Regions from separate parts of the Exiguobacterium sp. s57 genome, predicted to be linked through region 3. Evidence: riboswitches for the same ligand, from Rfam matches in the RefSeq annotation. Region 3 holds a riboswitch; each other region holds the start of a gene.
The links. A riboswitch is a leader RNA that binds a small molecule or an ion and turns the genes downstream of it on or off. The one in region 3 is predicted to bind S-adenosylmethionine.
Positions count from the first base shown of each region.

Region 1: another riboswitch for S-adenosylmethionine. It lies ahead of KNO98_RS11490 (Na+/H+ antiporter NhaC family protein); the one in region 3 lies ahead of metK (methionine adenosyltransferase).
Region 2: another riboswitch for S-adenosylmethionine. It lies ahead of msrA (peptide-methionine (S)-S-oxide reductase MsrA); the one in region 3 lies ahead of metK (methionine adenosyltransferase).

Region 1 covers NZ_JACSKR010000004.1:250,238-260,884, reverse strand. The annotation lists gene KNO98_RS11495 (GGDEF domain-containing protein) at 1-1,555, shown strand, start outside; SAM riboswitch class I at 1,654-1,748, shown strand; gene KNO98_RS11490 (Na+/H+ antiporter NhaC family protein) at 1,816-3,099, shown strand; gene KNO98_RS11485 (TVP38/TMEM64 family protein) at 3,117-3,761, opposite strand; gene trhO (oxygen-dependent tRNA uridine(34) hydroxylase TrhO) at 3,987-4,928, shown strand; gene KNO98_RS11475 (divergent PAP2 family protein) at 5,046-5,471, shown strand; gene KNO98_RS11470 (PucR family transcriptional regulator) at 5,562-6,785, shown strand; gene ald (alanine dehydrogenase) at 6,918-8,048, shown strand; gene murB (UDP-N-acetylmuramate dehydrogenase) at 8,137-9,057, opposite strand; gene KNO98_RS11455 (diacylglycerol/polyprenol kinase family protein) at 9,212-9,862, opposite strand; gene KNO98_RS11450 (DUF1836 domain-containing protein) at 10,014-10,637, shown strand.
Region 2 covers NZ_JACSKR010000001.1:487,582-498,228, forward strand. The annotation lists gene rlmN (dual-specificity RNA methyltransferase RlmN) at 505-1,566, opposite strand; gene KNO98_RS02500 (amidase family protein) at 1,632-3,038, opposite strand; gene KNO98_RS02505 (hypothetical protein) at 3,151-3,312, shown strand; SAM riboswitch class I at 3,357-3,456, shown strand; gene msrA (peptide-methionine (S)-S-oxide reductase MsrA) at 3,524-4,048, shown strand; gene KNO98_RS02515 (DM13 domain-containing protein) at 4,150-4,674, shown strand; gene KNO98_RS02520 (hypothetical protein) at 4,818-5,063, shown strand; gene KNO98_RS02525 (class I SAM-dependent methyltransferase) at 5,241-5,795, opposite strand; gene KNO98_RS02530 (hypothetical protein) at 5,792-6,031, opposite strand; gene KNO98_RS02535 (NAD(P)/FAD-dependent oxidoreductase) at 6,053-6,709, opposite strand; gene KNO98_RS02540 (SAM-dependent methyltransferase) at 6,696-7,307, opposite strand; gene KNO98_RS02545 (TetR/AcrR family transcriptional regulator) at 7,304-7,843, opposite strand; gene KNO98_RS02550 (GRP family sugar transporter) at 8,127-8,990, opposite strand; tRNA gene KNO98_RS02555 (tRNA-Ala) at 9,114-9,186, shown strand; gene KNO98_RS02560 (four-helix bundle copper-binding protein) at 9,298-9,630, shown strand; gene KNO98_RS02565 (3'-5' exonuclease) at 9,691-10,257, shown strand; gene KNO98_RS02570 (bifunctional glycosyltransferase family 2/GtrA family protein) at 10,281-10,647, opposite strand, start outside.
Region 3 covers NZ_JACSKR010000001.1:862,386-873,032, forward strand. The annotation lists gene mnmL (tRNA modification radical SAM protein MnmL/YtqA) at 1-708, shown strand, start outside; gene mnmM (tRNA 5-(aminomethyl)-2-thiouridylate-methyltransferase MnmM) at 662-1,237, shown strand; gene KNO98_RS04430 (alpha/beta hydrolase) at 1,268-1,981, opposite strand; gene KNO98_RS04435 (GNAT family N-acetyltransferase) at 2,070-2,540, opposite strand; gene KNO98_RS04440 (hypothetical protein) at 2,705-3,226, shown strand; gene metK (methionine adenosyltransferase) at 3,267-4,475, opposite strand; SAM riboswitch class I at 4,608-4,727, opposite strand; gene pckA (phosphoenolpyruvate carboxykinase (ATP)) at 5,049-6,620, shown strand; gene KNO98_RS04455 (alpha/beta hydrolase family protein) at 6,643-7,407, opposite strand; gene ytkD (RNA deprotection pyrophosphohydrolase) at 7,388-7,861, opposite strand; gene KNO98_RS04465 (glucose-6-phosphate isomerase) at 7,961-9,313, opposite strand; gene KNO98_RS04470 (iron-containing alcohol dehydrogenase) at 9,420-10,583, opposite strand.

The sequences.
Region 1 (10,647 bases), on a different contig from region 3:
TTTAATCTCATTACTCGTCATCATTTTTCAACTCGACTCAATCGAAGTCAAAGGTGTGTACTTCACTTTTTCTGAGAGTATCGTCTTAATCTTATTTTTATTTTTTGGATTTGAAACGGCACTCATCGTCAACCAAATCGGATTGTTTATTTTTCAATTTGCCAATCTGAAACCAAAAGTCGCCATCCGTCGATTCCGTTTCACTTATCCTTGGAACGCCATTACAGCTTATTTAGAAATTGTTATTCCGGCAGCTGTCTATCTCGCCATTGGTGGCGAGACCGGACTTGACTTTTATTCACAGGAATCTTTTGTTCCACTCGCCGGACTGTTTCTTGCAATTTTCTTAAACACCGTGTTCCAAAAATATCAGGTGAAATGGTGGTTCCGTGTCGACATCGCCTTGAGTGACTTTATGAAGATTGCATTTTATACGTACGTCGTCAGTCTGATCTTCATTTTAGCGGCGGCGTTGTTCCGAGAGACCAATCTACTTGTCGTCAGTAGCATCGCGGCTGCATTAACATTCTTTATTAAGCGGCTCCTCATTCAAAAAGAGCGACAAGATGCATTCAAATCGTTGATCGAACAATACGATGAAGCAAAAGAAACCGTCTCCTTGTCACAGAGTGAGGCGCAAGCCATCGAAGTTTTTTTAAGTCAGTGTGAACAATTGAATCACTACGATGAAGGATATGTCGAGTTCAGATTGTTCGATCGTATACTCTACTTTGATTTGAAGACACGTCAACCAATCGATCGACCAGTCGTATACGCACTACTCGACATTAGTCAACCGAATGATCCCGTCCTCGACTATGAGATGCGATTTGAATGGGATGCCTCACTTTCCGATGCTTTCCATAATGACTATCATAGCTTCGTCTCTGTCCGCTCGGAAGAAATAGAAGGAATTCGTACATGGATTGTCATGACCGGCGAGCCGGTTTATGGATATCCAAAAATCATTCAGCAGGAAATCATCAAACTCTTAAAGTCGTTCAATCGGACCATCAGTCGGTGTCATGAACGAGACCGTCTCTATACCGAGAGCCGGACGGATAGTTTGACGCTTCTCGCAAATGCACGCGCATTTTATGAATATGGGATTCAACAAATATCCGATATCTCGATGTATCCGATTTCGGTCACCATGCTCGATATTGATTTCTTCAAAAAAATCAATGATACGTATGGACATCAAGTCGGTGACCACGTGTTACAAGAATTCGGGCGACGAATTCGACAAGTACTTCGTACAGATGATTTTGCCGCACGATATGGCGGGGAAGAATTCATTTTACTCCTCAACCAGTGTGATATGACCCAAGCGATTGAAGTCGCAGAGCGCATTCGTCACCAAATCGAAGCAAAACCATTTTGTGTCGACCAACACGAAATTTCTGTGACCACGTCGATTGGAGTCGATACGATTGAAGCGTTTGGAAATAAGCGTCTAGATGATACGATTCGAAACGCAGACCGTGCGCTGTATGTCGGTGGGAAATATGCAGGACGTAACCGCGTGGCACACTTCAACAATTTAACGACGTAAACTCCCCTTTCTCACATCGAATTGGGGAGTTTTTAAGTTGACAAGCGGATTCGAAACATGTACGTTAGGGAACGTGTTTACTAATTGGATAGATTCACTTTTTATCGAGAGAGACGGAGGGACTGGCCCTATGAAGTCTCGGCAGCGGGTAACCTGTGCCAAATCCAGCGGGCGTATGCTCGAAAGATGAAAAGGGTATTTCGCACGAAGGACCTTTTTCTTAGAAGAAGGTCCTTTTTATTTTTAGTGAGGTGATTATTTTGGAACAACCAACAGCAAATAAATGGGCACTCTTGCCGTTGCTCGTCTTCTTACTCTTCTTCATCGGAGCGGGTGTCTATTACGGGGACTTTTATAAGTTTCCGGTCCTCGTTGCGGCCATCATCGCCTTGATGGTTGCAGCATTCATGACAAAAGGAAATGCTACCCAAACCGTCGAGCGCATCGCTCAAGGAGCCGGCAATCCGGGAATCATCATTATGATTTTTATCTTCTTACTGGCCGGCGCATTTTCAACCGTCGCTGAATCAATCGGCGCCATCGATGCAACGGTCAACGCTGCGTTGACTCTCTTACCACCATCGCTTCTTTTGAGCGGGCTCTTCGTCATTGCCGCCTTCATCTCCATGGCGATGGGAACGTCGACGGGTACAATCGCGGCACTTGCACCAATCGCACTCGGTATACATGAAGAGAGTGGTGTCAACGTCGCCATCGCTGCGGCAGCGGTCGTCGGGGGTGCGATGTTCGGGGACAACCTCTCGTTCATCTCAGATACGACCATCGCTGCTGTGCGGACACAACGGACGAATATGCGTGATAAGTTCCGAACGAACTTCTGGATTGTGTTACCGGCCGCGATCATCACGACCATTTTACTCGCCGTCTTATCGAACGGTGAATCGACTGTCGATGTCGCTGCATTTGAGTGGTATAAACTGATTCCGTATCTCGCGGTGATCGGACTAGCGTTAACAGGACTGAACGTCATTCTCGTTTTGTTAGGTGGGATTACGCTCACGGGTATCATTGGTCTACTTGACGGAAGCTTATCTGTGACAGCGTTTGTGACAGCCATTGCGGACGGGATGATCGGCATGGCCGAAATCTCGTTCTTGACGTTACTCATGGGCGGACTTGTCGGACTCATTTCACATAACGGTGGTCTCGCATATTTACGTGATGCCTTGACGTCACGCATCCAAAAACGGGCCGGTGCTGAATGGAGTATCGCCGGTCTTGTCAGTGCGACAAACGTGGCGACGGCGAACAACACGATTTCGATTCTCGTAGCCGGACCGCTTGCAGCGAACATCGCAGACGAATATGACATCGAACGGAAAAAGTCTGCTAGCGTGCTCGACATCTTCTCGTGCGGCGTACAAGGGATTCTCCCATACGGAGCACAACTCCTCATTGCCGCAGAGTTGACGGAGACGGCATCGCCTGACCTCGTCCCGTTCATGTTCTATCCGTTCCTCCTCTTTATTTGCGGAGGGATTGCCATTGCTTTCAACTTCCCGCGCTTTAAAAAACAGTCATAAGCGAAAACACCCCTTTCTCAAAGGGGTGTTTGTCGTTTGGTCACCATCTCTTGTTTCAATTGCTCGTTCCGTTTCTTGAACGCCCGTCGCTTGAGCACTTCCTCAAGTCCTCGACTGATGGCCCATAGTATGACTAAGAGCAGACCGAGCATCGACAAGCGAAACGGGCTTTGAATAAATTCTTCCCACTGGTCTCCGATGACAGAGAAAATGACGACGACGAGCAGTTTACCAAATCCCGCTGCTAATATGAACGTACGGAGCTTCATTTGGATGAGCGCCAGTAAATAGGTAATCAAACTGACCGGGATGAACGGGAGTGAATATAAGAACCCGAGCGAAATCGGGCTCATGTGATTAATTCGTTCTAACCAATATACCGCCGTCTTATGCTTCTCAAGCCATCGTGTCATCGGTTTTCGGAAGATGTACCGGACGGCCGCGAAGACGACAATCGTTCCGAGAAGACTCCCGATCCACGACAAGAGAACACCTAACAAAAAGCCATATGTCGCCGCATTCGCAGAAATGATTAAGACGAGTGGCAGAAAAGGGAAGATTGCTTCTAAAAATGGAGCACCAAGACCAGCCCAAGGACCACCAGGCAAACTCTGAAGCCACTCAATCAATTGGATAATGTACTGTTGGAGAGAAGTGAGCATAGTCGTTCCACCTTCAACTTTCGTTACTACTCTATTACCCGAATTCGATTTAGAAGACGCATCTCCCTGCATTCATCAAAAAAAAATAAAAACCATTTGCGAAAATCCGTCGTGATATTTATCATATAATAATGGACTTGTGGTTGCAGGCAAGTCTATTCGTCGAACGACACAACCCAACGTTCGTTTTCCTGCAAAAAACTGAACACAGGGGAGCAACATAACATGGAAACAAAACCAATGCGGGTCTTGCTGTACTATAAGTACGTCAATATCGAAGACCCAGAAACACTCACGCAAGAACATTTGAAGTATTGTAAAGATCTCGGTATCAAAGGGCGTATCCTGATTTCTTCTGAAGGAATCAACGGAACGTGCTCCGGTACATGGGAACAAACCGAGCAATACATGAATGATTTGAAAGCAAGCCCACTCTTCAGCGATATTGAGTTTAAAATCGATGAAGTCGAAGAGCATGCCTTCAAGAAAATTTTTGTTCGTCACAAGAAAGAGCTCGTAACGTGGCGCTTTGATGGTGAGTTTGATGTGCCGAAACAACACGGAGCATACCTAGAACCAGCAGAATGGAAAGAGATGATGAACCGTGATGATGTCGTCATCCTCGATGTTCGTAACAACTACGAGTACGAACTTGGTCGCTTTAAAAATGCGATCAAAATTGATGTAGAGGCTTCACGTTACATGCCGGAATGGCTTGAAGAGAACAAGGACCTCTACGAAGGGAAAACTCTTCTCACATACTGTACCGGCGGCGTCCGTTGCGAGAAATTTACAGCATATATGCGTGACCAAGGTCACGATAACATTTTCCACTTAAAAGGTGGTGTCGCGATGTATGGAAAAGACGAAGCGACAAAAGGAGAGAACTGGGACGGTGAGCTATATGTCTTCGATGAGCGCATCAACGTCCCTGTCAACTCGGTGAACCCATCTGTCGTCTCACATTGCATGCATTGCGGGACAGAGACGGTTCGTTACGTTAATTGTGCCAACCCGGAGTGCAACGTTCAACATTTCTGTTGTGAAGAGTGTGAACCGAAACAAATGCGTTCATGCTCAAAAGAGTGTCAAGAACACCCACGCAACCGTTATATCATCGACAATATTGCAGAGAAACTTCAGGAAACTGAAGGAGTAGTCGGGTAACAAAAATCGACCAAAAGGTGTCACGGATGACTCATCCGCGGCACCTTTTTTGACGAAATCTTAACGTATAACCTGAGACGCTTTCGGGTATAGTGAAGGTACTATGTCAGACAGGAAGTGAATACTTGCATGTTTAACGAACCTTTACTCGCTGCGATTCTTGCTTGGTTTATCGCCCAAGCGGCCAAACTCGTAACTGAACTCATTAAAACACGAGATTTTGAAATTGAAATCATGTTCGCTTCAGGCGGCATGCCGAGTTCACACTCATCTACTGTCGTTGCTCTCGCTACGGCAATCGGTCGTGCAGAAGGGATTGACTCGAGTATGTTCGCACTCGCCGTCGTCTTTGCGACAATCGTCATGTATGATGCTACCGGAGTTCGCCAGGCGGTCGGGTTCCAAGCTCGTCTCTTGAATGACTACTTTAAGGGGATCAAACATGAAACCCCGCTCTTGAATGAGCTTGTCGGACATACGCCGTTCCAAGTCATCATTGGGGCTTTACTCGGCCTTGTCGTTGGATTGTTTTTTCCCATTTAATCGTTAAAGGTATGTCATTTCTCACACTCTCGATTCTTTTTGTGAAGTTTCACAAAGAAGACGGTATACTCAGAGTGAGGAGGAATCGATATGCCTTTTTTGCAGAAATCATATGAATCACTCGATACACTCGCCGAAGCGATTGGCCAAGCGATTCGAGCACCTATTACGATTGAAAATCGCTATCACCAATTACTCGCCTATAGTACCCATCCCGACTCGACCGACCCGGCCAGAATCGCGACCATTATCGGTCGTCGTGTACCTGAAGCCGTGATCGAAGATTTATGGGAGAGTGGTATTTTAAGAGAAGTCATCGTCCAAGATGAACCCGTTGTCATCCCAGCGCGGCTCTCCATCGGTCTCGGGGAACGCGCGGCAATCGTCATCAAACAACATGATGAAGTACTCGGCTATATTTGGAGTTTAGCTCGCACAAATCCGTTCACCAATCAAGAGTTGGCAATTCTACAAGAAGGAGCGACAATCGCCAAGAAACTACTCATGACAATTGCGATGCACGAACGTCGTATCAGTGCCGAGCTTGAACGTTTTTTATTAGATGTCCTTGCTTCCTCGTCGCTCTCCGATTCTAATCGCGAAAGATTGAATGAACTCGCACCTATCGCGGTCGCGAGTCGTCTAACAATCATCGAATGTACCCAACCGATCACCCCTCAACTCGCTGAGCGTCTTCATTATGTGCTCGCAACTCAAGAGGCAATCGAAGTCGTTTTACATGCCATCGATGGTCAGCAGTTACTCGTCTGGCACTATATGAAGTCTGAGCTGTCCGATGAAGAGACGGAATTATTAGCTTGGGCGGAACGGTTCGAACAGTTACTTCAAGACAAATTTATCGAATCCGAACCACGACTCGGAATCAGTCGACGCTTTTTTGAGAGTGACATGTTATACGACGCAGCCGAAGAAGCAAGACGCGTCACGACATTGCGTCGCAAGTTCCCTCTCGAACTCTCGACTTCCCGTGCTTTCGAACAGATTGGAATTTATCAACTTGTCCCAGAGCTCGCACGGCGCATCGGGCTCCGACTTGAAACCCATCCGACCATCGAGCGGTTGCAACATTACGATTCGTCCCATCAGACCGAACTCGTGACGACACTCGAATGGTATTTTTATTTCGAAGGCAATGTTAAGCGAGTCGCATCCCACCTACACATCCATCCGAATACCGTCCTATACCGGATTCGACGCATCGAAGAGTTGACGAATATCACTCAAGTGTCATTACCGGAACGAGCTATGATTTATTTGGCAATCAAAGCTGGTCAATATCGATTAGAAGACTAGACGTTCGCTTTGTGTTTTTTCACAAAGCGAACGTCTTCGTTTTTAGAATCCATGATAAAGACATCGCTTTCAATTGGATTTATACTAGGTGTGTGAACAATTTGTGTCAACGGAATGAAAGGGGAATGTTCCATGAAAATCGGGGTATTGAAAGAGATTAAAAACAACGAAAATCGGGTGGCATTAACACCGATGGGTTCATTTATGCTAACAGAGCTTGGTCATGACGTAGTCGTCGAAACGAACGCCGGACTCGGTAGTGGATTCACGAATATGGAGTATATCGATGCAGGTGCAACAATCGTCGAAACAGCGAAAGAAGTATGGGAAGGCGTCGAACTCGCACTTAAAGTAAAAGAGCCACAGCCGTCGGAATATCAATATTTCCGTTCTGATTTGACGCTCTTCACGTATTTACACCTCGCGGCGGAGCCAGAGTTAACGAAAGCGCTCGTCGATTCAGGTATAACAGCGATTGCGTATGAGACAGTAGAGGTCGATCGGACGTTACCACTTCTCACACCAATGAGTGAAGTGGCAGGTCGGATGGCTGCCCAAATCGGAGCACAAATCCTTGAAAAACCTCACGGTGGGAAAGGAATTTTAATGTCAGGATTACCAGGCGTGCCTCGTGCGAATGTTACCGTCATCGGGGGCGGTGTCGTCGGAACGAACGCGGCCCGCATCGCAATCGGTCTCGGCGCAAGCGTTACGCTGATGGACATTAGCCCTGCTCGTCTTCGTCAAATCGATGACTTGTTTGGAAATACCATCAACACGTTAATCTCAAATAAATATAATATCGCCAAACGAGTGGCCGAGAGTGACCTCGTCATCGGGGCTGTCCTCATCCCAGGAGCGAAAGCACCTAAGCTTGTCACAGAAGAAATGGTACAACGAATGTCACCAGGCTCTGTCATCGTAGACGTCGCGATCGACCAAGGAGGCATTTGTGAGACAATCGACCACATCACCACACATGATGCACCGACGTATGAACGTTATGGTGTACAGCATTATGCCGTTGCTAACATGCCGGGAGCAGTACCACGCACATCAACAATGGGTCTGACGAACGCGACGATGCCATATATCATTGAATGTGCACAAAAAGGCGTATTCCAAGCACTTCTTGAAAATGGTTCACTTCTCAAAGGCTTAAACGTCATCAAAGGGACTGTCACATATGAAGCGGTCGCTCGTGATCTGGAATATCCGTTCGTTCCTGCTCATGAAGCGGTCGCAAAACAAACACAAGCATAAATCTAAAGCAACGAGATGCCCGTTCTCGTTGCTTTTTTGTTATAAATGAAAGAAAGAATCGAACGAATTCGTCCGATTCCTTCTTTCATTATGCATTCTCAACGGTGATGTCTTCCCCGATAATTTTCACTTCCGGTTCTAACTCCACTTCGAACTTTTCTTTGACGGTCGTTTGGACGTGACGAATGAGCGAGATGTACTCTGTCGCTGTCGCCTCGTCAATATTGACGATAAATCCGGCGTGCTTGAGCGATACTTCTGCTCCTCCGATTCGCTTGCCCTGTAGACCTGATTCCTGAATCAACTTGCCGGCAAAATAGCCAGGTGGGCGTTTAAATACACTTCCGCACGAAGGATACTCCAGCGGTTGCTTCGATTCACGTTTATATGTCAAATCGTCCATCACTTCTTTGATCACTTCGTAATTCTTCGGTTCGAGCTCGAACGTCGCTTCTAATACGATCAATCCCTCTTTAGATACACGACTCGTCCGGTAATCAAGTTCCAGTTCGTTTTTTGACAAATGAAGTACTTGGCCTTCCGGTGTCAATACCGTCGCAGACGTAATGACGTCTTTCGTCTCTCCTCCGTATGCACCAGCATTCATATAGACCGCACCACCGACCGTTCCAGGAATACCACAAGCAAACTCAAGACCAGACAAGCTCTCTGCAAGCGCTTGACGAGAAACATCGATAATCGCTGCTCCAGCTTGTGCAATCATTTGATCGCCATCACGACGAATCGTGTTTAATTCATTCAAATTTAAAACGATTCCGCGGATTCCCCCATCCCGGACAATCAAATTTGAACCGAACCCAAGAACCATAAATGGCATCGCTTCCTGGTGGGCTAGTTCTAAAACGGCCTGTACTTCTTCGTACGTATGTGGTGCTACGAAGTAATCTGCCTTTCCACCTAGTTTTGTATACGTGTGCGCCGACAATGGCTCGTCTTGAAGGACGCGCTCGGTCGGAATGATACTTTGAAGTTGCTGTAAAAAGCTCATGCGTTCACTCAATCCTTTACGTTCTATTTAATCAGTGTTCGGTCCCATTTCATTCATCCCGAGCACGTCCCTGAATGGTTTCAGTACGAAACACAGTATACAAATGATTACCGGGCGTGACAAGCAACGTTTTTCTTACAAATTAGCAATTAGTTTATAACAATAGTGATGTGGCCATAGCAACTACAATGGGGATTGTAAAGTTATCCCAATCTCGATACGATATCGCTTCTGTCAGCGTTGCAATGATGGAAATAATAAACCCATAAGTTACCACTTGCCACATCACGATATCATTCCACAAAAACAATAAAAATAAGACCGTATATGAACTAAGGAACATCGCGACACTTCCTTGGAAGGAACGCTTTTGGCCGTATAAGTCATAAGTGATTGTGCCGTATTTCCGTCCGATGAGTGCAGCCATCCCGTCTCCCCATGCGAGAACGAGTGAACCGGCTAAAAAAGCAATCGACTCTGACTCAAAGAAAAAATAGAGGATAACGAGTAACGCGATTGGATAATAAACTGTCCCGAGCGACTTTCTTTCCGTTTGATGTACCGGCGATGGACTTTTATATAACATGATCGCGTTCGCAAAGGTAAAAAAGATAAGCGGGACTGCCGCAACGTACCATGACTCTAATAACCAAATCGCTAAAAGAGACCAGTGCCCGACTGCGATATGTACACTTTTTCGAATTGTTTCATCTGTCCATCCAAGACGTTTCCCAACTTGTTCGAGTCCTACGAGAAATACGAGGACGACCACGATCGAAAGAATTGAACTAATCCATTCATTCATTGCTTGACCACCTTTATGTACAGAGTGTATATGATACCGTCATTATACCTTAATCGGTGCCCATCCTAGCTTACTTTTCAAACATTTGGTAGAATGAGGTCAAATGACTGTATAGCCAACGTACGATGTTGGCGATAGAAAGGGTGGCCGTATGCGCGACGCAACTTCAATTCAAACTTTGGCAGATTGCCTTCATTTTATGCAGGTCGGAGAAATCGAGCGAGCCATCGCCCTCTTCCCCGAGGACATACGTGAGCACTTTCCAAAAGAGCTTCGAAAAATCCACTTGTTTCATATTGAAAAGAACGGCTTATCAATCAACCAAATCGTCGCACTTGCGAACGCATTGACCGGAGAACATCTCTCCGCGACGACAATTCAAAACTGGACGAAGCGTGAAGTCCGGAAAATCATCGGTGTCCCACGAATCGGTAAAAAGTATTCCTTGCATCAAGCGGCAATCATTTATCTCCTTGATGACTTGAAACACCTTTTTTCACTGGAAGAAACGAGTTCCTTGTTGGCGCTCATCTTCAACAACCCTGACCGGGACGAAGACGACTTCATCACCCCGATTGATTTCTATCGTCTGTATGCGGAATATGCGAAGTCCACAAGCCCGATTGATCTTCTCGATACGCGGGCAAAACGTTCACTTGAAAAGACGAAATATACCCATCCGAATATCGTCCACGTTTTGAAGCTCTGTCTATACGCACATCGGGTGACGACACTCGAACTCGAGGCGAAGCACTATTTAAACCGCTTCATTTGATGAAGCGGTT
Region 2 (10,647 bases), 370 kb from region 3:
TACAATATATAATCATCACCGTATTCGATAGTTTCTATTCTGCCTATTCAATGATTGTGCAGGTTGTCGACTTTCAAGATTGCTGTATGAAATGTGACAACAGACATCGAGTTATAGATTGACTCTATATGCACCAATATTTTAAAGTTTCTAGTTTTTCGTCCGACAGTTAGATGAACAACTAATTTGAAATATCATCTTGGGGCGAATATAGCACGTCTCAGGAAGAACGTCTGAAGAAGAAGGGGATTGATTTTAGAGTCGAGGACGAAAAGATTTACATTAAGGAGAAAGATTTAGACAAAGTAGCATCATGTTGCAGTTGACTTTACAGTTTATTGATTGATGGATTATAAAATTCAGCGCAGCACCCAAACGTGAACACAAAAAAAACTTTGACGCTTTCCCTCCGCCAAAACGGGAAACGTCAAAAACCCTGAATGAGCACTTTTTATCAAGTGTCTATCATTCAGGGTTCAGTTCAATCTCCCGGAGAGGCCATTTTTACTTCGCGCCTTCGACGTTCATATGTTTACTGCGGAGTTGTCCGCATGCTGCATCGATGTCTGTCCCGTGCTCGAGACGGACACCAGTGTTGACGCCACGCTTTTTCAAGATGTCATAGAACGCCATGATGTCCTCAGGCGTGCTTCGCTCATATTGGATGTGCTCGTTGACCGGGTTATATGGAATCAAGTTGACGTACGACTTGTCTTTGATATCTTCGATCAAGTCGGCGAGTTCTTCCGCATGTTCCGGTAAATCATTCACTTTCGAGAGTAGGATATACTCGAACGTGATCCGTTTGTTCGTCTTCTCGACGTAGTAACGAATCGATGGCATGAGTTTATCAAGCGGGAACGCCCGATTGATTTTCATGATACGTGTACGTAATTCATCATTCGGCGCATGAAGCGAGAGCGCCAAGTTGATGCGTAAGTCAAGGTCTGCGAACTTGTAGATCTTATCCGCGAGACCACTCGTCGACACGTTGATCTTACGCGGAGCGATCGCAAGACCACGCTCATCTTTGACGACACGCAAGAAGTCGACCAAGTTGTCGAAGTTATCGAATGGTTCGCCGATACCCATGACGACGATATGGCTGACGCGGTCCCCTTCGCCCTCTTCATCGAGGAAGTGTTGAACGGTCATGATTTGCTCGACGACCTCACCAGCCGTCAAGTCCCGTGTCTTTTTCAACAACCCGCTCGCGCAGAAGCTACAGCCGATGTTGCAACCGACCTGAGTCGTCACACAGACCGAACGTCCGTATTTGTGACGCATGAGCACCGTCTCGATGTAATGCCCGTCATGTAATTTAAGTAAGAATTTGACCGTCCCGTCGCCCGCTTCTTGTTTGACGAACAGTTCTTGTGTCGAGATGACATATTTCTCTGTTAAGTAATCGCGCACCTCATCACGTACGTTGAGGTCGTCCATCGATTTGACCCGATCGATGTAGAGCGAGTCCCAAACTTGACGTGCGTGGAAGGCACCGTATCCCGCTTCCGTACACTCGTTTGTGAGTTGATCGAACGTCAACCCGTATATAGATGATTTCATTGTAATCTGTCCTTTCTCTAATCCGCATACGTACCATTGTAGCGGACGTGAGAGACGGGTGCAACTTACGAATAATCCGGAGGCGTCGGGCGTGTGATGAACTGTTCGAACGCATAAGCGACTCGGATCAAATCACGCTCCGCGTAGCTCGTCCCCGTGAACGAGAGGCCGAATGGGGCCCCGCTCTCTTTTCGTTGATAAGGGATTGTAATCGTCGGATGCCCTGCTTTCGCAGCCATGTCGTAGTTCATATCATGTGGGAGGACGATTGCATCTAGTTTATGAGTTTGAAGCAATGCGTCAATCCCTTCTGTTTTTGCGAGACGGACGTCCGCGATGCGACGGTCGAGATAGCTCGCTTCGATCAGTTTTCCAGATCGGGCGTTCGCTTCTTCAAAGATGGTCTGGCCGTGCGGAATCGATTCAGGATGTTCCGCGTTCCACTCGATTAAATCAGAAAGCGTCTTAAACGGCACGGTCGTGTTCGCGAGATACGCCTCGACCCCGAGCTTGAATTCGTCGAACAGGATGTCCGCCTGCTCAAGCGCCTCATGCTTTGGTAGTGCGACTTCGACAAGTTCGACCTCGGCTTGCCGTAGTAACCTGATTGCCTGTTCATACAATCCGACTTCTTCGTCTGAAATATTTGGTTTGATAAATCCGACACGCATCCCGACCGCTTGCCTCACGTCGAGACATGTCACGTATGGGGGACCGACCGGTGTCTCGAGAGTCGCCGGATCCGATTCATCCTCACCGCACATCGATTGTAAGGCGATGACCGCATCACGAAGCGTCCTCGCCATCGGTCCTGCCGTATCTTGAGAACGTGAGATCGGGATGATTCCGGAGCGGCTGATCAATCCGACGGTCGGCTTGATCCCGACGATGCTGTTATGGACACTCGGATGAACGATTGAACCGCTCGTCTCGGACCCTACCGCAAGAAGAGTGAGGTTCGCCGCGACCGCAGAAGCCGACCCCGAACTTGATCCCCCGACATTTAACGCGTCGCCATATGGGTTCATCGTCTGTCCACCGACGGCACTCCATCCGTTCGGCATATCTTCCGTTAAAAAGTTCGCCCACTCGGACAGGTTCGCTTTCCCCAAGATGATGGCCCCGTCAGCCCGTAACCGTTTGACGAGCTCGGCATCTCGAGCGGCGAAATGATGTCGCATCGCGGCAGCACCTGCAGTCGTTCGCATCAGACCGTTCGTCTCGATGTTGTCTTTGATTAAGACAGGAATACCGAGTAGCGGTTTGCGTACTCCTTTTCGGTACGCCCGGTCTGCCGCCTCTGCCTCGAACAGGGCGTCCGGATTGACTTGAATGACGGCGTGAAGCCGTTCATTATACGCTGCAATCCGCCCTAAATAATAGGCGGTCACGTCTCTCGCCGTGAATTGTCCTTCTTTATACCCACGATGTGCACGTTCAATCGTCAGTTCATGTAATTGGATTTGTTCCATCATACATTCCTCCTTTATCTCTCCCCTTTATTCGTGCTCTACGTCTGATTTCCTTTTCGTATCGCCAAGTCGATGTGTTCTTGTTACACTTAAGAAAAAACAGGAGGTTCCTATGACACGCTCCTATGTCTTTGTGTTGCTGGCTGTGTTCGGTCTATTTTTCTTACAGCTATACGGTGAAAATGTGCCTTATGGTACACTCATTTCCATCGCGTTGATTGGATTCATCATCGTCTTGACTGTTTTTCAGTTGAAACGAAAGCCGAATCATTGACGGATGTATTTTGAGGGTGGTATGATGCTCTCACCAACTACATATCGATATCAAGAGTGAACGAGAGATCTGGCTCCGCGACTTCACAGCAACCTGCCTTAGGCAAGGTGCTACGACCAGCAAGGGAAACCTTGGACGATATGACGAAAGCGCTCATGTCATCCGACGTGAGCGCTTTTTTGTTGAATGACGATTTGGAGGGAACGACAGAATGGAAAAAGCAACATTCGCAGGCGGCTGTTTTTGGTGCATGGTGACACCATTTGAGGAATTACCAGGGATTGAAGGCATCGTATCCGGCTATATGGGTGGACAAGTCGACAATCCGACATATGAACAAGTAAAAACCGGGACGACGGGGCACCTCGAGGTCGTTCAAATCACATATGATCCAGCATTATTCTCGTATGAACGTCTCCTTGAACTGTATTGGATTCAGACCGACCCGACCGATGACGGTGGTCAATTCCAAGACCGGGGACCTCAGTATGCCCCAGCTATTTTCTATCACACGGAAGAACAACGAATCGCTGCTGAGGCGAGTCGCGATGTGTTGGCGGCAAGCGGGCGCTTCACGGCCCCGATCGTCACGAAAATCATTCCAGCGACGACGTTCTTTGCCGCAGAAGACTACCATCAGGATTATCATAAAAAGAATCCGAAGCATTATAAGGAAGACCGAGCCATCTCGGGACGTGACGAGTTCATCGAGGAGAAGTGGACTGAAACCGTATAACGGTCATCACACGCGAATTTTAGCATTCGCGTCTTTTTATAAGACCAATAATCGGGAAAAGGCTACTAATGGTTCATACATCCGAAAAGGAGGACTCATATATGAAAACAAGTACGAAACTCATCATCGGTGTGATCGGAGTAGCCGTGATCGCCATCGCCTGGTGGCTGATCTCCCCACTATTCTTAACCGAGACGGTCGATGAAGGATTGCCGCCGACAGCAGTCGAATCACCAACTCCAGAGGAAGAGGAATCAGATCAAGAGACGTCCGAGACACCGGAAGCACAACCGAGTCCAACCGAAGTAGCGGGTGTGTTCATGGACGGGGAGGAAAATTATGAGACGACCGGGACGATCCGCTCGGTCGAGGCAGAAGACGGGACATATCTCCGATTTGAAGAGTTCGAGACGACGAACGGTCCAGACTTATTTGTCTATTTGACAAAACCAGGTCAAGAGACGACCGAAGGCGTCAGTCTAGGGGCTCTAAAAGGGAATATCGGGAATCAAAACTATTTGGTCCCTGCGGATGTGAATCTAGAGGAGTACAACACAGTTGTCATCTGGTGCCGTGCGTTCAGCGCGACGTTCGGGACGGGAGAACTGACTGGAACAAGTGAATGAATTGACTGCAGGGCGGCTGAATGAATCGGCCACCCTCTTTTCATTTGAAATCGGCTAAAAAATAAAGACCAATCATCCAACATCAATTGTGTATATGCTATCATATATGTAAATAAGTGTAATTCAATTGAGGAGATACGATTATGGAACAGACTGTGTCACAAACGTACAAACACTACTTTTGGAAACGTTTCTTTCTATTTTTCATTCCATTGATGGTGATCGGCATACTATCCGAACCGATGATTATTCAGAATCCATTCGAAGAGCTCGAAGACTATGGAGCATTTGTGTTTTTCTTGGCAATTTATATCCTTGTACTCGGTGGATGGGCAGCGTTTATGACGTCGATGATGTGGCGGATCAAACAATTCAAGTTGAAAAAGTAATCGATATGGTAAAGTGTGGAACTTAGTATAAGGCTGAAAGAATCACTGCTTGTTCAACCGTTGAGAAGACGGGGTAGCCTGACCAGATTTCAATCAATAGGTCGGATCATTCGGGGATCCCCCACCTTAAAGCAAAGCTTAGGCGGGGGTCGTTCAAATAATAGTTTACCTACTCCCTCAACTGCCCTTTTTCAAGATATACATATGGTAGCGCGCATTGAATTCCGGATAGTCTGTATAGCGGTCATCAAGTATTTCCCAATCGATTTCCAACTCATCGAGCACGCGCTTCAAGTATGCTTCCCTTTTTTGGCCTTGCTGCATAAAAATGGCCAACACCCCACCGTTCTTCAGCTCCACAGCAATACGTTGGAGCAGTTTTGTTTCTTCCTCAATATCCCTTTTATAAAAATGCAACATTGAATCTAACAGGACAATATCGTATTCCTCATCTATCGGGTATGTGTAAACATCTCCTATTTTTCCGGTCACTTTCAACTGCTCGTCACGGGCGACTTGATTCATTTGTGCGAGCCCGACAGTGGAGATATCGACGCCTGTCACCGTATACCTTAACCTTCCTAAAAACAATGAGTCTCTTCCTTGTCCGCATCCTACATCTAAGACATGCCCTTTCGGTTCATACGCCTTAAAGAATGCCATGAGTCCAGGGTATGGATTCCCGAAATAATGTTGTTCTTGATAATGTGTATCGTAGATTCGTTCCGTCATGTTACTCCACCTCGTTCCCAATCTTCCATCGCCATTTCATGGTTAATTTCAGCTGCGACTTCATACCCATCACTCGCAGCCTTTAGCAATCCAGAAAACACATTCTTTGTGTCTCCGATCACATATAGTCCCTTCACAGTCGTTTGCGATCCTTCTTCAGTTTTGACTCCCCCCATGTCTGTATAATCGATGCCAAAGTGGTCTAGAGAAAACGCCTGATATTCGCCTGTATCCATGATAAACCCACCAGTTCGATGTTACGTCTCTCCTGACGTCATAACGACCTTTTGTAGTTGACCCTCGGTTGAAATAAGTTCATCAATCGCCTCTTCCACAAGCTCCACACCGTGCCCTAGTAAATCTTTCCGATCTTCTTCCGAAAGCGTTGCAGCACCGTTTGTAAAAACGATTAGATCCTGACTCCAGTTATAAATCAATTTAACGTAGTGAATAAGCCAGGGCTCGTTTCCAAAAATCGCCAAAGGTTCATCTTTTCGCTCCCAACCATCACAATAAGGACATGGAAAAACCGTTGAGCCGTATACGTTCTGTAGTCCTTTGATTGCCGGCAGTTTTTCTTTTATCCCCGCTGCTACAATGACACGCGGGCTGGCAAAGCTATCCCCATTATCGGTCTGAACGGTAAAAATGCCCTCTATTTTTTCAAGTGCCGTAACCTTGGTTTCAACATAGGTTACTGTCGGATATGCCTTGATTTCGCCTAAACCGATCGACTTAAATAATTCAGGCTTCACACCGTCTCGTGTCAAATACCCGTGCGATGCATGCGTCACACGGTTCCGTGCGGTATTGGCATCCAATACGAGAACTTTCCGCTTTGATCGTCCAAACACAAGCGCTGAACTTAAGCCAGCAGCTCCGCCCCCTATTACAATCACTTCATATTGTTCCAACGTGTCCTCTCTCCTTTCTAACGATCACACTTGCCGTTTTCGCTACATATGTACCTTCAGCAATCCCTATCGGTAGTTCTCTCACCTGATCTCCTAGATTTAAGACGACGAGCGAAGGAAGAGACTTCATTTCCTCCACCACTTTCTCAGATGATGGAAATTCATCCAAGAGTCCTCCTGGTGGAAGCTCTTCCTCAGTTTTGATCAACCCAAGATAGACGAGCAGACCGCCTTCTTCAAGCTGTTTTTCTAATCTTGAGAAAAGCGTACCCCGCTCCTCTTTCGAAAAATGCATAAATGAGAGAAGAATCAAATCAAATTTCCCTTCCCCCTTGTATTTAAGTGCATCTGCTACTTCCGTCTCTATCGAATATCCCTTTTCACGAGAATGTTGCTCGATGAACTGAACAGCCACCGGAGAAAAATCGACACTCGTCACGCTCCATCCCTGTTGCGCTAACCAAAAACTATTGCCACCTTCCCCGGCACCGAGATCAAGCGCACGACCTGTTGGTACACCTTCAAGCCATTCAATAATCCGCTCATCTGGCCTTGTCCAGTGCATTTTATTCTGTAAATATTCCTCATCAAAACTCATGACAACAATCCCTTCTTAAATGTATTCCATGCAAGATCTGGGATTTCTCTCGGAGCCACTGTCCCGTTGTGCAATGCCTCCCAAGCCATCAACAGCACTCCGTCATACATATGGAACACCCAGGCATCTGGAATAGAAGAATTAATATGCCCTGCGTCTCTCAATCGTCCGATCAATGCATACAGCACTTCGTTGACCTTCGAAAACTTGCACGTTTCCGGGTCATGCTCTTCATGATTCCCGTGCTCACGGAATAAAAGATGGAATCCATGATTTCCCGCATTTGTTCTAATAATCGATTCCATCTGCACAAGCGGATCCTCAAATTTGTCCATCGACTCATTGAAAATGACTAATGTCCTTTCAATCAACACCTCATGTATGGAAGAAAACAACCGTTCGCGACTCTTGAAATAACGGTGAATCGTCATTCGACTCACATTCGCCTGTTCCGCAATCGTTTCCATCGATGCGCTTTCGTTTCTTGAAAGAACATCAATTGCGATGTTCACAATATTGATTTGCGTTTTATTCATTTCTTCACCTCTTAACGTTACGTAACTGTAACATATTGTACAAGTTAGTAACTTATAAGTCAATAGAAAAGAAGGGTGTGATTTCATTTCTGAACTCTCACACCACTAGACATTTAGTTGATGGGCCTTATTCAAGCAGAGACAACTTTACTTATGCTGCCTTACAAAGGAAAAAGGACGATTGTCCCGAAAACGTCGGTCGAATCGTCCTTATTTTTGTTCAATCTCGGATGGAACGGAAGATTATTAATTCCTCTGACTAACTTGTTCCTTCAAACCCGATTTAACTCTTGGCAATCCCAAGCATAAATCCAGCGACGACAATCAAACCGATTCCCATAAAGACAAAGACACGTTCTTTTGTCGTCTTCTCTTCTTTCAATAGATAGATACCACCGAGTGTCGCCACAACGACGTTCAATTGAGATAAGGCGAACGAGGTCGCGATCCCGACTTCTCCGCTTGAAACGAAAAGTCCGAAGTTCCCGATCCCCCAGGCAAGCCCCGCCAAGATGTTTTTGAACGTACGCGGATCCAGTTTCTTGACGTCTTTCTCACGAAGACTGAAGAGAAGTGCTGTGATGAACATCCCGACGGATTGTGGAAGGATTGCCGTGATTCCCTCTACTCCAAAATAGTTCGTCAAAACGGCATACGTGACGTAACCGATACTTGAAACGAAGAGGACGAGTAGTCCCTTTTTCAAGGCGCCGGCACTATCTTTGTCTTTTTTCTGTTGATACGAAGTCATCGTCGCCCCGATGATGATCAAGACGAGCGCCGAGAACCCTAACCATAGCTCCGTCGTCGTCTGCCAGTCTCCGAGAACGATGACTCCAAAGAGAGACGTCCCGACGAGCTGCATGCCCGTACTGATTGGCATCGCCTTCGAGACACTTAAGATTTGGAATGATTGAAACTGTAAGTATTGACCGAGCGCCCAAAACGCCCCTGAGATAAACCCGGTCACGATGGCGAGTGTCGTGAACTCCGGTCGGAAGACGAGGGCAATCACTGCCGCCATGATCATCGCCCCGATGGTCGTTCCGATCAATTGCTGAATCGGTTTGCCTCCCACCTTCGACACGATGAGCGGAATACTTCCCCACATGAGTGCCGGTAAGAGTGCCAAAAGAATCATTTCCATGAAGCACACCTGCTTTCTTAATATAACGTCTAACATGAAATTCCCACGCTTTCAATTTTATAAACCTAAATTGCAAAAGGGAATTGCCATAGCGAATACTAGGATGATATAATGATTTCGAACGGGGCATTAGCTCAGCTGGGAGAGCGCTACGCTGGCAGCGTAGAGGTCAGGGGTTCGAGCCCCCTATGCTCCATTAATTTGTCACATCTCGGATGAGGTGTGACTTTTTTATTGGCATGACGCGATTCAACCCCTTAGTGAACGGGTAATGGTAGATAGACTTTTCATACAAGGGGGACTTCCGATGGAACGCACATCCGTAGAAGAGACATTGACGAGCGTGATTGAATGTTTACGCGCTTGCAATCACTGTTTCTCAAAAAGTTTACAAGAAGAGGATTTACACATGTTCACCGAATGCATCCGACTAACTAGGGAATGTTCTGACATTTGCACGCTAGCTTTGAACGCCTTAGAGTCAGACTCCGCTTTTTCTAAACCAATTCTCTCTCTATGTGCCCAAATATGCGACACATGTGCCGTCGAATGTGGCCGCCACCTGCATGACCATTGTCAGGCTTGTGCGAAAGCGTGTGAGCGTTGTTCGGAAGCTTGCCGTACACTCGTCGCTGCCTAAACACGACATTCGTCTAACTTTCTGTTAGACTTTTTTTATTGCTTAGAAAGAAGGTGGACCATGCAATATTCAATTTTCGCTCTCGATGTCGAAACCGCGAACCGCGACAGTCGCAGCATCTGTTCTGTCGGATGGAGCATTCTTGAGAATGGAGAAGTCGTCGAAACCGATCAACGACTCGTCAACCCGGAAGAAGAATTCGATATGCGCAACGTCCGCGTTCATGGTATTCGTCCGAGTGACGTCTGGGATGCGCCGGCATTACCGGAAGTACTTTCCTCTCTTTACCCGATTTTACGGGAAGTGGACCTCGTCATCGCACATAACGCCTCATTTGATATGGGTGCCTTGAGAAAGGCGATTGTGAAATATGATTTATTCGATTTCCCTACAATCGAGTACGGCTGCACCGTCAAACTGTCACGCAAACTATATCCCGGGTTACCAAACCACAAGTTGAACACGATGGCCGAGTATTTGAATGTACCATTTCTTCACCATGATGCCGCGGAAGATGCTCGCGTATGCGCCTTACTCATGCGTGATATGATGCAAAAGACAAGTATTACGAATCCGAAAGAGTTACATCGCTATACGTCCGTCAAAATGGGAACGCTCGCATATTAAACCGGTCATGAAATCATGACCGGTTATTTTTTAAAAATCCATCGTTTTTGAACATAATAACTGATGAAAAAGAGAAAGCTATCCACGATAATTTTCAAGACGACTTCTCCTTGTCTAAATAGGAGAAACAGAAGATAAACCAATAGTGCCGAGATCGCCATCTGGAGAACGACGAGTCCAAAATACTTGGAAAGTGATCGACGTGCCTTCGAATGGAAGACTACTTTCCGATTGACAAAATAATTGAATAAAGAGGAAATGACTCGTGCGAGTACCGTTGCAACGATGACATGGGCTGTATCGAAGTACGGGGATAATAAATAGATGAAGACTGCATATACTCCAACATCGACAAGGAACGAAGCGACTGACGATATTGAATACATCAAA
Region 3 (10,647 bases):
TTTCAGGCGTACAGTAATACCTATGCGCCAGTCGAAAGATTACGCGAATTATTCGAACCAGCGCTTCAGCAAGAAGGTGTCGTCGGTCTCTCGATTGCGACACGCCCAGATTGCTTGCCTGATGACGTTGTCGACTATTTAGCCGAACTGAATGAGCGGACTTCTTTATGGGTGGAACTCGGTTTACAGACCGTACATGATACGACCGCAAAAAAAATCAATCGCGGACACGATTATCAAACATTTTTGAACGGTCTTGAAAAACTGCGTCGTCACAACATTCGCGTATGCGTGCACATCATCAATGGCCTACCCGGTGAAACACCAGAGATGATGCTCGACACAGCCCGAGAAGTTGCTAAAATGGACATACAAGGAATCAAAATCCATTTGCTCCACGTCTTGAAACATACACCACTTGCCCGTCAATACGAGAAAGGCTTGCTCGACTTGATGGAGGAAGACACATACATCTCCCTCGTTTGTGATCAACTCGAACGGATACCACCCGAGGTGATCGTCCATCGATTGACGGGAGACGGCCCGCCTGACTTATTGATTGGTCCATTATGGAGCCGTCACAAGATGCAGGTGCTAAACAAGATTCGTGAGGAATTGGAGCGACGTGATTCCTTCCAAGGAAAAAAGAAGGATGAGATTGATGGGATTAATGAGAGTACTACCATTTGCAAAACAATTACTACATGACCACCTCGAAGTAGGACATGTCGCTATCGATATGACTGCCGGGAACGGGCACGACACGTTGTTCTTGGCGAACGCCGTAGGCGAAACGGGACACGTATACGCATTTGACATCCAAACAGAAGCGGTTGCTTCAACCCGTGCACGTATACAGGAAGCAGGTGTCGATGAACGGGTGACCGTCATTCATGATAGTCACGATACGGTTCATACGGTCGTCGCGAATGAGACACGACCAATCACCGCAGCCGTCTTCAATTTGGGTTATTTACCAGGAAGTGACAAATCCGTCACGACACAAGGGAATACGACCATTGCCGCATTGTCTCAATTATTAGAGGTCATGGCTATCGGTGGTGTCATCGTCATCGTCATCTACCACGGCCATGAGAGCGGGAAGGTCGAACGGGATGATGTGCTTCGCTATGTGGAGTCGCTTGACCAAAAGCAGGCGGGTGTACTGCGTTACGGCTTCATCAACCAGATCAACCACCCTCCATTCATCGTGGCGATTGAAAAACGTTCAAAATAAAAGAAGGCGGCTCCTGTGAGTCGCCTTCTTTTATTCTTGAATCAATTCATAAAACGTCATGAGCGTTTCTGCAAATTTGGTGTTCAACCGCTCATACCCAAAATGCGGGAATCCTTCTAATCGACGGATATACACTTGATCTCCACCAATCTTACGGCAGACGTTCAACGTCAACTTCACGTCTGCAAATTGATCATCAGGTGCGTAGAAACAAGCGAGCGGGAGACGTGGCAAATGTTTCTTTTCTTCTTGATGCTCTACGATTTCTTCTTCGATTTCCCGATATTGGGCATATGTGATTTCACCAAATCGGGACGATTCGTCGCCGCCACCGGTGAATGTCATCATTCCAAGTGGTAAGTCTGGGCGAAAACGATCGACTGCACTCGCGACGACTTGTTTCAATCCACCGATTTGACGAGTCGCATGCCAATCAAACAATGGAGAGATATAAGTCAGGCTCCCGAGCGGCACATCATACTCCTGAAGAAGTCGGTTCGTAAAGAGCGCCCCGAGGCTGAACGCCACGACATGAATCGGTAATTTATACTCGCCGGCCTCACGTAACGCCCGTTTGATCAATTGTTTATGATTTTCTGCCGTCAAGCCCATCGATTGGTCGCGGACGACAATTACTTCGTACTCGTCTTGAAGTCGTCGAATAAAATTCTCGCTGATCCGAGATGTGAACTGTAGCGGATAAACGATGACGATGACCCCTTTTTGTGTTTCTTCATATGTCATGCTGCCGTCACCTCATTTATAGACTATATTCATTGTATCAAAAAAACATCAGCCGCAACTGATGTTTAAGCAAAATCCGTCTGGAGTCTTAGCTCGGGACATATCTTAGATGAATGAGTTCCATCGGTTGGTCGTAGACCTCTTCTTGAATTCGATTCACTTCTTTAAATGATTGATGCAAGAGGAAAGCAATCGCCTGGTCATTCGAATTTTCAACGTACACTTCCACCGGTTGTGTTTTTTTCGATTGAAGGTGCCTTAAAAAATCTGCACCGTACCCGTTCCGATGGTGATCGGGATGAAGATAGAGACGAAGCATCTCCCACATGTCACCGCGATCGATGGCATGACAAAATCCGATGACATGGTCTTCATACTCGCCAACGATAAAATATTGTTCTCGTGCTTCTTCACTTGAACTGATTGCTCGTACAATCTCTTCTTGTCGATAGGCGCGCTCCATCGCTCTCGTCCGATTGGAATCATTCTTTGAAATCGTTGCAAGTGCAATCGTTCGAATTAACGCCGCATCTTCTGGAACTGCTTCTCGCATATTCATGATCGCTTCCCCCTTTAGGCCAATCTATTTGTATCATTCCCTATCATAGTGTTTTTATCCTGCACTACATTTCTTTTTCATGACGATTCATTGTAAAACGTTATCTCAGCATTCGACTTGGGTATAAAACTAGCAATGCCAATCAAATGAAGGAGTGGAACAACATGGAACCAAAATTAGAGCATGACCCGAAAGTCGAACAAACAGAGAACCCAAATCGTCAATTTGACCAAATGAACGCGGGAAGTCCGAAAATCAACGTCGTGACCGGCATGTTACTCGGTGCACTTGTCGGTGGTCTCCTCGCATTACTTAGCTCCTCGAATCGAGATCATACGAAACAATCCCTCTCGAGCGCAAAATCTTCGGTCGGCGGCATTGTCAATGAAATGAAACAAGACCCTGCTGGTAAAGCCTCACAGGTTATTGAACAAGTGAAGACGGCTTCCGGCAAAATTCAGGAAGTATCTACAGACGTTCAGAACGTATATGAAAAAGTCGTCGGAGAAGTAGATACAGTTAAAGAAGATGTCAATAAAATCGTTGATACGGCACAAGAAGCCAAGTCTGATTTACAAGATATCGGTGAGAAGGTCGTCGAAGCGAAAGATACAGCTCTCGGACAAGAAACAACTTCCAACGATTCTGAGTCAGACGAAAATAAACAGACACCACCAACTACATGAACCAAAAAAAACGACCTTTCCGCGGAAAGGTCGTTTTTGATTACGCGAAACGCTTCGCGCCTTCTTCAAGAACTGCTGCTTTATCTGTTTGCTCCCAAGGGAGTTCCACATCTGTACGACCGAAGTGACCGTAAGCTGCTGTCTGTTTGTAGATCGGGCGACGAAGGTCGAGCATTTTGATAATACCTGCCGGACGGAGGTCAAAGTTCTCACGAACGAGTTCAACGAGTTCTGTTTCGCTCAATTTTCCAGTGCCGAATGTATCGACAGCGATTGATACAGGGTGTGCAACCCCGATCGCATACGCGAGTTGTACTTCCGCTTTATCCGCAAGTCCTGCTGCAACGATGTTTTTCGCTACATAGCGGGCTGCGTATGCCGCTGAACGGTCAACTTTTGTCGGATCTTTACCAGAGAATGCACCACCGCCGTGACGAGCGTATCCACCGTACGTATCGACGATGATTTTACGTCCTGTCAAACCTGCATCCCCTTGTGGTCCACCGATTACGAAGCGACCAGTCGGGTTGATGAAGTATTTCGTTTCAGCATCGATAAGTTCAGCCGGAATGACTGCTTCGATGACATATTTTTTCAAGTCTTCTTGAATTTGCTCGAGTGTAATCTCTTCTGCATGCTGCGTCGAGATAACGATTGTATCGATACGAACAGGGTTGTTATTCTCATCGTACTCAACCGTTACTTGTGTTTTCCCATCCGGACGGAGGTACTCAAGCGTACCGTTCTTACGTACTTCCGCAAGACGACGTGACAACTTGTGTGCCAACGAGATTGGGAGGGGCATGAGTTCAGGTGTCTCGTTTGTTGCGTATCCGAACATGAGACCTTGGTCTCCTGCCCCGATTGCATCAAGCTCCTCTTCAGTCATTTGACCTTCACGAGCTTCAAGGGCTTGGTCTACACCTTGCGCGATATCGACCGATTGTTCGTCAATCGATGTCAAGACTGCACATGTTTCAGCATCGAAACCATATTTCGCACGTGTGTATCCGATTTCACGGATCGTTTCACGGACAACTTTCGGGATATCCACGTAAGTTGACGTTGTGATTTCACCAGCTACGAGTACAAGACCTGTTGTGACAGACGTTTCTGCCGCAACACGGGCATTCGGGTCTTCCGCTAAAATGGCATCCAAAATCGAGTCAGAAATCTGATCACAAATTTTGTCTGGATGTCCTTCAGTAACCGACTCTGAAGTAAAAAGTCGACGGTTCAAATTTGACATTCAAAAAACCTCCTATAATAAGGGTGATATGTGGACGGTACTCGTTCCCCTTACGCGTTGCTTTGGGACGGTAATGAAAAAAACCTCCCCCGATGACATACATGGGGAAAGGTTGAATCGTTCTTCCTTACCCTCTTATCGTTCGAAGCTAATGGCTTCGCTTCAGGATAGCACCTTTTCCGCACAAGACTTCATGTCGGACGGTTGCTGGGCTTCGTAGGGCCTTGTTCCCTCCACCGCTCAGAATAAGAGTATCCGTTACGAAAACCATCATATAAATGACATCCGATTATGTCAAGGGAATTGAACGAATTCGTATTTTTTTCACAGACTTGCTAAACATTTCTGTTTGTGAATCGTCAACCATTTTTTTATTTCGTTTCTTTTTTTAACACCTTGTGATAAGAGAATGTGTTAAACTATCCTTGTAAGAAAGCGCTTACTTAATAGAGAAGAAATGCTTGTTTTTAATTAGTGTGTCACATATAATTAAAAATGTCATACTAATTAATCTTGATTGCGGAAGTATGCGGATTTCATCCACATCTATTTAGGGGAAAGGTGGGATTCAGGATGGCGACAACGCTCCTGAAAATCGAAGAATTAATTAATGGTACCGACATGTTACGGAACTTGACGGTTCCAGAGCTGGTAGAAGAAGCCATTCAAAATGGTGAAGGTGTACTGACAAAAGACGGGGCATTATCTGTCAGCACCGGTGCTTTTACCGGACGGTCACCGAAAGACAAATTCGTCGTACAAGATGAAGTCAGCAACAACCTTGTCGATTGGGGGAAGGTCAACCAACCAATCGCTGAAGAGAAGTTTTCAGCACTTCTTGAAAAAGTACTCAATCACTTAGAGAAGAAAGATAAGCTCTACTATCTTGAAGCTGCGGCTGGCGCGGATGAACACTACACCTTACCCGTTCGTGCCATCACAGAGTATGCGTGGCACAGTCTATTCGCTAAACAACTCTTCTTACGTGAATGGCCGACGAAAGGTGCGTTCGACCCGTTTACGGTCATTTATGCACCGAGTTATAAAGCAGACCCTGCGGTCGATGGGACAAACTCAGAGACGTTCATTCTCGTTTCATTCGCCAAACGTACAATTCTGATCGGGGGAACAGAATACGGTGGTGAAATCAAAAAATCAATCTTCTCCGTCATGAACTTCTTGTTGCCTGAACAAAACGTGTTATCGATGCACTGTTCGGCAAATGTCAATGATGCGAACGAAACGGCTCTCTTTTTCGGGTTGTCGGGAACTGGGAAGACGACACTTTCGGCTGACCTTGAGCGTCACTTGATCGGTGACGATGAACACGGATGGTCACCAGACGGCATCTTTAACATTGAAGGCGGTTGCTACGCGAAGACAATCAATTTATCACGTGAGAACGAACCACAAATTTATGATGCGATTCGATTCGGTTCATTGATTGAAAACGTTGTGCTAAACGATGATCGAACACCAGACTACAAAAACATTTCTTTAACGGAAAACACGCGTGCGGCATATCCGATTGAGTTCATCGACAATGCGATGCTCCCATCACGCGCAGGTCATCCGAATACAATTGTTTTCTTGACGGCAGATGCGTACGGCGTCTTGCCACCGATCAGCAAATTGACGAAAGAGCAAGCGATGTATCACTTCTTGTCTGGCTATACGTCAAAACTTGCCGGCACGGAGCGCGGTGTCACAGAACCACAAGCGACGTTTTCGACTTGCTTCGGTTCACCGTTCCTCCCGCTCGCACCAGAGCGTTACGCGGATATGCTCGGTCAATTGATTGAAAAACATGATGTCGATGTCTATCTCGTCAACACAGGTTGGACAGGTGGTGCATACGGTGAAGGTTCACGTATGAAACTCGCTTATACGCGCGCGATGGTCAACGCGGCAATCAATGGACAGCTTCGTGATGTCGAAACGATGAAACATGACATTTTCAATGTCGAGATTCCAGTAGCCATCGAAGGTGTACCGAGTACTGTTCTCAATCCACGAGATACATGGAACGATTCAACCCGTTACGACATGGAGGCAAAAGCACTTGCCATGAAATTTAAAGAGAACTTCAAGCGTTTCACGAAAGCAAGTGAATCAATCATCGCAGCCGGTCCGCTCGTCATCTAACTACATCAAAACACCGACTCAATCATGAGTCGGTGTTTTTTTCTTGCTGTATCATCCAGTCCATCGCCTGCTCTGTCGTCTCCCATTTATCCCAAAATGGGAGTTGGTGTCCGAATGGGACCACCCAAAATTCAGCCTGCTCCCCTAACTTCTCAGCGACAGCTGTCGCATGACGCAAGCGAACCTGCTCATCGTCGGTACCATGGATGATGAGCGTCGGGGCAATCCATTCTTTATAGAGGGGGGAACGATCAACATAGGCAGATTCTGCTGATTCGGGGTCCCCACCTGTCATGCGACGTAACATCTTCCGCATCGAACGCTGTTCCTCATATGTCCATTCTAGGTTCGTCACGCCTGCCCAGGATGTGACCGTGGTGACCGGTCGTTCGGATGCGAGCGATAGTGCCATCATGCCCCCTCGCGAAAAGCCGAGCACGTGAACCGGTCGTCCGCTCGTTTGAACGCGATCGTATAGCGAGAGCACATCTTCCAAGTCATCCCCACCAAAATCCTCTTTTCCAGTCCCACCATGGTTGCCACGATAGACGGGAGCGACGACATGAAAGCCGCGTGATGCGAATTGCATGAGCCGCGGTAAACGGACGTCCCCGATTCGTGCCGTCCCTCCCCGTAAGTACATCAACACGTGCCCATTCGGTCGTTTTGGTTCGATTGAATACGCTACGACCTCTTCTCCATCATTTGTCGTGTACCACCCTCTTGTCACCCGATAACCTGCGTACGGTGGTAACACATCAACTCGGTCAAACCAACTGTTGTTCATGTAGAACCCTCATCGTCTCCGGTAAGACTCGGTCTTTCATCATAAAACTATAACGTTGATTGCGTAACAAATTACCCGGCAATGCATCAATCAAGACGGCCCCATCCGTCTCGTCGACGGCAGGATGATCTTCAAATCGCTCAATCTCTGCAAAGTAAATATTTTTGACGACCGTATCACCTCGACCGAGCACTCGATACTGTCCCAAGTAACGTAGTGTCTGCACGATTCCACCGGTCTCTTCATAAACTTCTCGGATTGCGGCGGCGTCCTCATGCTCGCCCGGCTCGACTTTTCCGCCCGGAAACTCGAGTCCTCTTTGTTTATGCTTCGTCAATACCCACTTATCCTCGTAACGGGCGACGACCCAGACGTGGAGCGGCGTGTCTGAGAATGGATAATGGGTGAAGCTTAGCTCAACTTGATTATGATAGTAATCCTTGAATGTCTTCATAGTCCATCCCTTTCTTTCCCCTGTCTACTCTCACTTTACCTTGTCTTCACCCAGTTTCAAACAAAAAAATCGGCCCGACTTGCGGACCGATTCGTTTTCTTATTGATTCAAGCGTTTTTCGAGTTCTGCTTTTTGTTCTTCATATCCCGGTTTACCGAGCAAAGCGAACATGTTTGCTTTGTAAGCTTCGACGCCTGGCTGGTTGAACGGGTTTACTCCGAGGATGTAACCGCTCATCGCGCATGCTTTCTCAAAGAAATAGAACAAGTAACCAAGGTGATACGGGGTCATCTCCGGCAATTCGACGACTAAGTTCGGTACATCGCCGTCTGTGTGTGCGAGAAGTGTTCCTTCTGTCGCCTTGTCATTCACAAATTGAATCGTTTCACCGGCAAGGAAGTTCAAGCCATCCAAGTCCTGTGCGTCTTCTGGAACGTTCATCGAATGACGAACTTCTTTTACACGGATGACTGTCTCGAACAAGTCGCGACGACCTTCTTGGATGTATTGCCCCATCGAGTGAAGATCCGTCGAGAAATCGACAGCCGCAGGGAAAATACCTTTATTGTCTTTCCCCTCTGATTCACCGTAAAGCTGCTTCCACCACTCTGACACGTAGTGAAGAGCCGGTTCGTAGTTGACGAGCATCTCAATCGACTTTCCTTTTGCGTAAAGGGCGTTTCGTACAACCGCATATTGATATGCTTCATTCTCTGCCAATTCAGGAGAGCTGTAAGCGTTTTGTGCGTCACGTGCCCCTTCCATCAAGGCATCGATATCGATTCCGGCAGCGGCAATCGGAAGAAGACCGACTGGTGTGAGGACAGAGAAGCGTCCACCGACATCATCCGGAATAACGAACGATTCGTATCCTTCCGCGTCCGCGAGGGTCTTGAGTGCACCGCGAGCCCGATCTGTCGTTGCGTAGATGCGCTCACGCGCCCCGTCTTGTCCGTACTTTTCTTCCATGAACTGTTTAAGGACACGGAAAGCAATCGCAGGTTCTGTCGTCGTCCCTGATTTCGAGATGACGTTAACCGAGACGTCTTTTCCTTCGAGCACTTGAAGCAATTCTCTCATATACGTCGATGAGATATTGTGGCCCGCATAGAATACTTGTGGAGCCTTGCGCTCTTCTTTTGATAATACGTTGAAGAACGAATGTTGAAGCATTTCGATCGCTGCACGGGCACCGAGGTAAGATCCTCCGATTCCGACGACGACGAGAACGTCTGAATTCTCGCGAATTCGTTCCGCCGCAGCTTTGATTCGTGCGAACTCATCTTGATCGTATTCGGTCGGAAGATCGACCCACCCAAGAAAATCACTTCCGGCTCCGCTTCGCTCGTGAATCACAGAGTGAAGGGTTTTTACCGTTTCTTGCATTTGGTCGATTTCGTGCTTCCCTACGAATGAGAGCGCGTTTGAATAATCGAAACGTACAGTTGACATGTCATTTCCTCCTTTAAATCGCTCGTAAAAGAGCTATACATGACCCATCATAAACGGAAACGTCGGATTCGTTCAATCATTATTGCGAAATAGGCAAGAATTCGCCTTATTTACTAAGTTCTAAGATTTTTGAGACATCTTCCCGTTCAAGTGTACGGAAACGACCGAATGCACCACGCTTCATTGCCGAATCGAGAATCGCCTCGAATGTCGACTCATCAATTTCGTAGTCACGGAGCGAGTTTGGCGCACCGAGTTGGTCGAAGAATGCACGAACAGCTTGGATTGTCCGTTTCCCTGTCTCCAAGTCATCTTCACCCGGCTCGACATCGAACACTTCGACACCAAGTCGTGCAAAACGTGCTGCGTTGTCTTCATCCAATACGTGTTCCATCCATCGTGGGAAGAGGATGGCGAGACCGCCTGCGTGCGGGATGTCGTGAACAGCCGATACCGCATGTTCGATGTTATGAGATGCCCAGTCTCCCGCAGCACCCATCTGAAGCACACCGTTCAATGCCATCGTACCCGAGAACAAGATGATGGCACGAAGGTCGACGTTTTCTAAATCGTTCACGAGTTTCGGAGCCGACTCCACGACCGCTTTCAAAACACCTTCTGTCATGCGTTCCTGTACCGGTGCATGGTTCGGGTGGAAATATTGTTCGAAGCAATGGCTCATCATGTCGACGATGCCGTAAATCGTCTGGTCTTTCGGAACCGACACCGTGTAACGTGGATCAAGGATGGAGAACGTCGGGAATACGAGCGGATGGCCCCAACCGAACTTCTCTTGTGTCTCCCAGTTCGTGATGACCGACCCAGAGTTCATCTCTGACCCTGTCGCTGCGAGGGTGAGGACCGTCCCGAATGGCACCGCCTCTGTCGGGATATGCTCACGGAGGACAATGTCCCACGCGTCCCCTTCATAAGGGATTGCCGCTGAGATCAGTTTCGTACAGTCGATGACGGAACCTCCGCCGACTGCGAGTAAGGCATCTACGTTCTCTTCACGGGCAAATTTCACAGCACGACGTACCGTCTCGATACGAGGGTTCGGTTCAACACCTGAGAAGTCTACGTATGAGATACCGGCTTTTTCAAGTTCGTCCACGACTTCATCGTACGTCCCGTTCTTTTTGATGCTTCCGCCACCATAGACGAGCATCACTTTCTTCGCGTCGAGCGCTTCGAGTTCTCCAGCTAATTTTTCGACCTGATGTGTTCCAAAAATGAGCTTCGTCGGGTTTTTGTATTCAAAGTTGTGCATAAGTCATCCTCCTCATAGAAATATGTAACACCTACACTATATACCCTGTTTTTACGGAATGAAA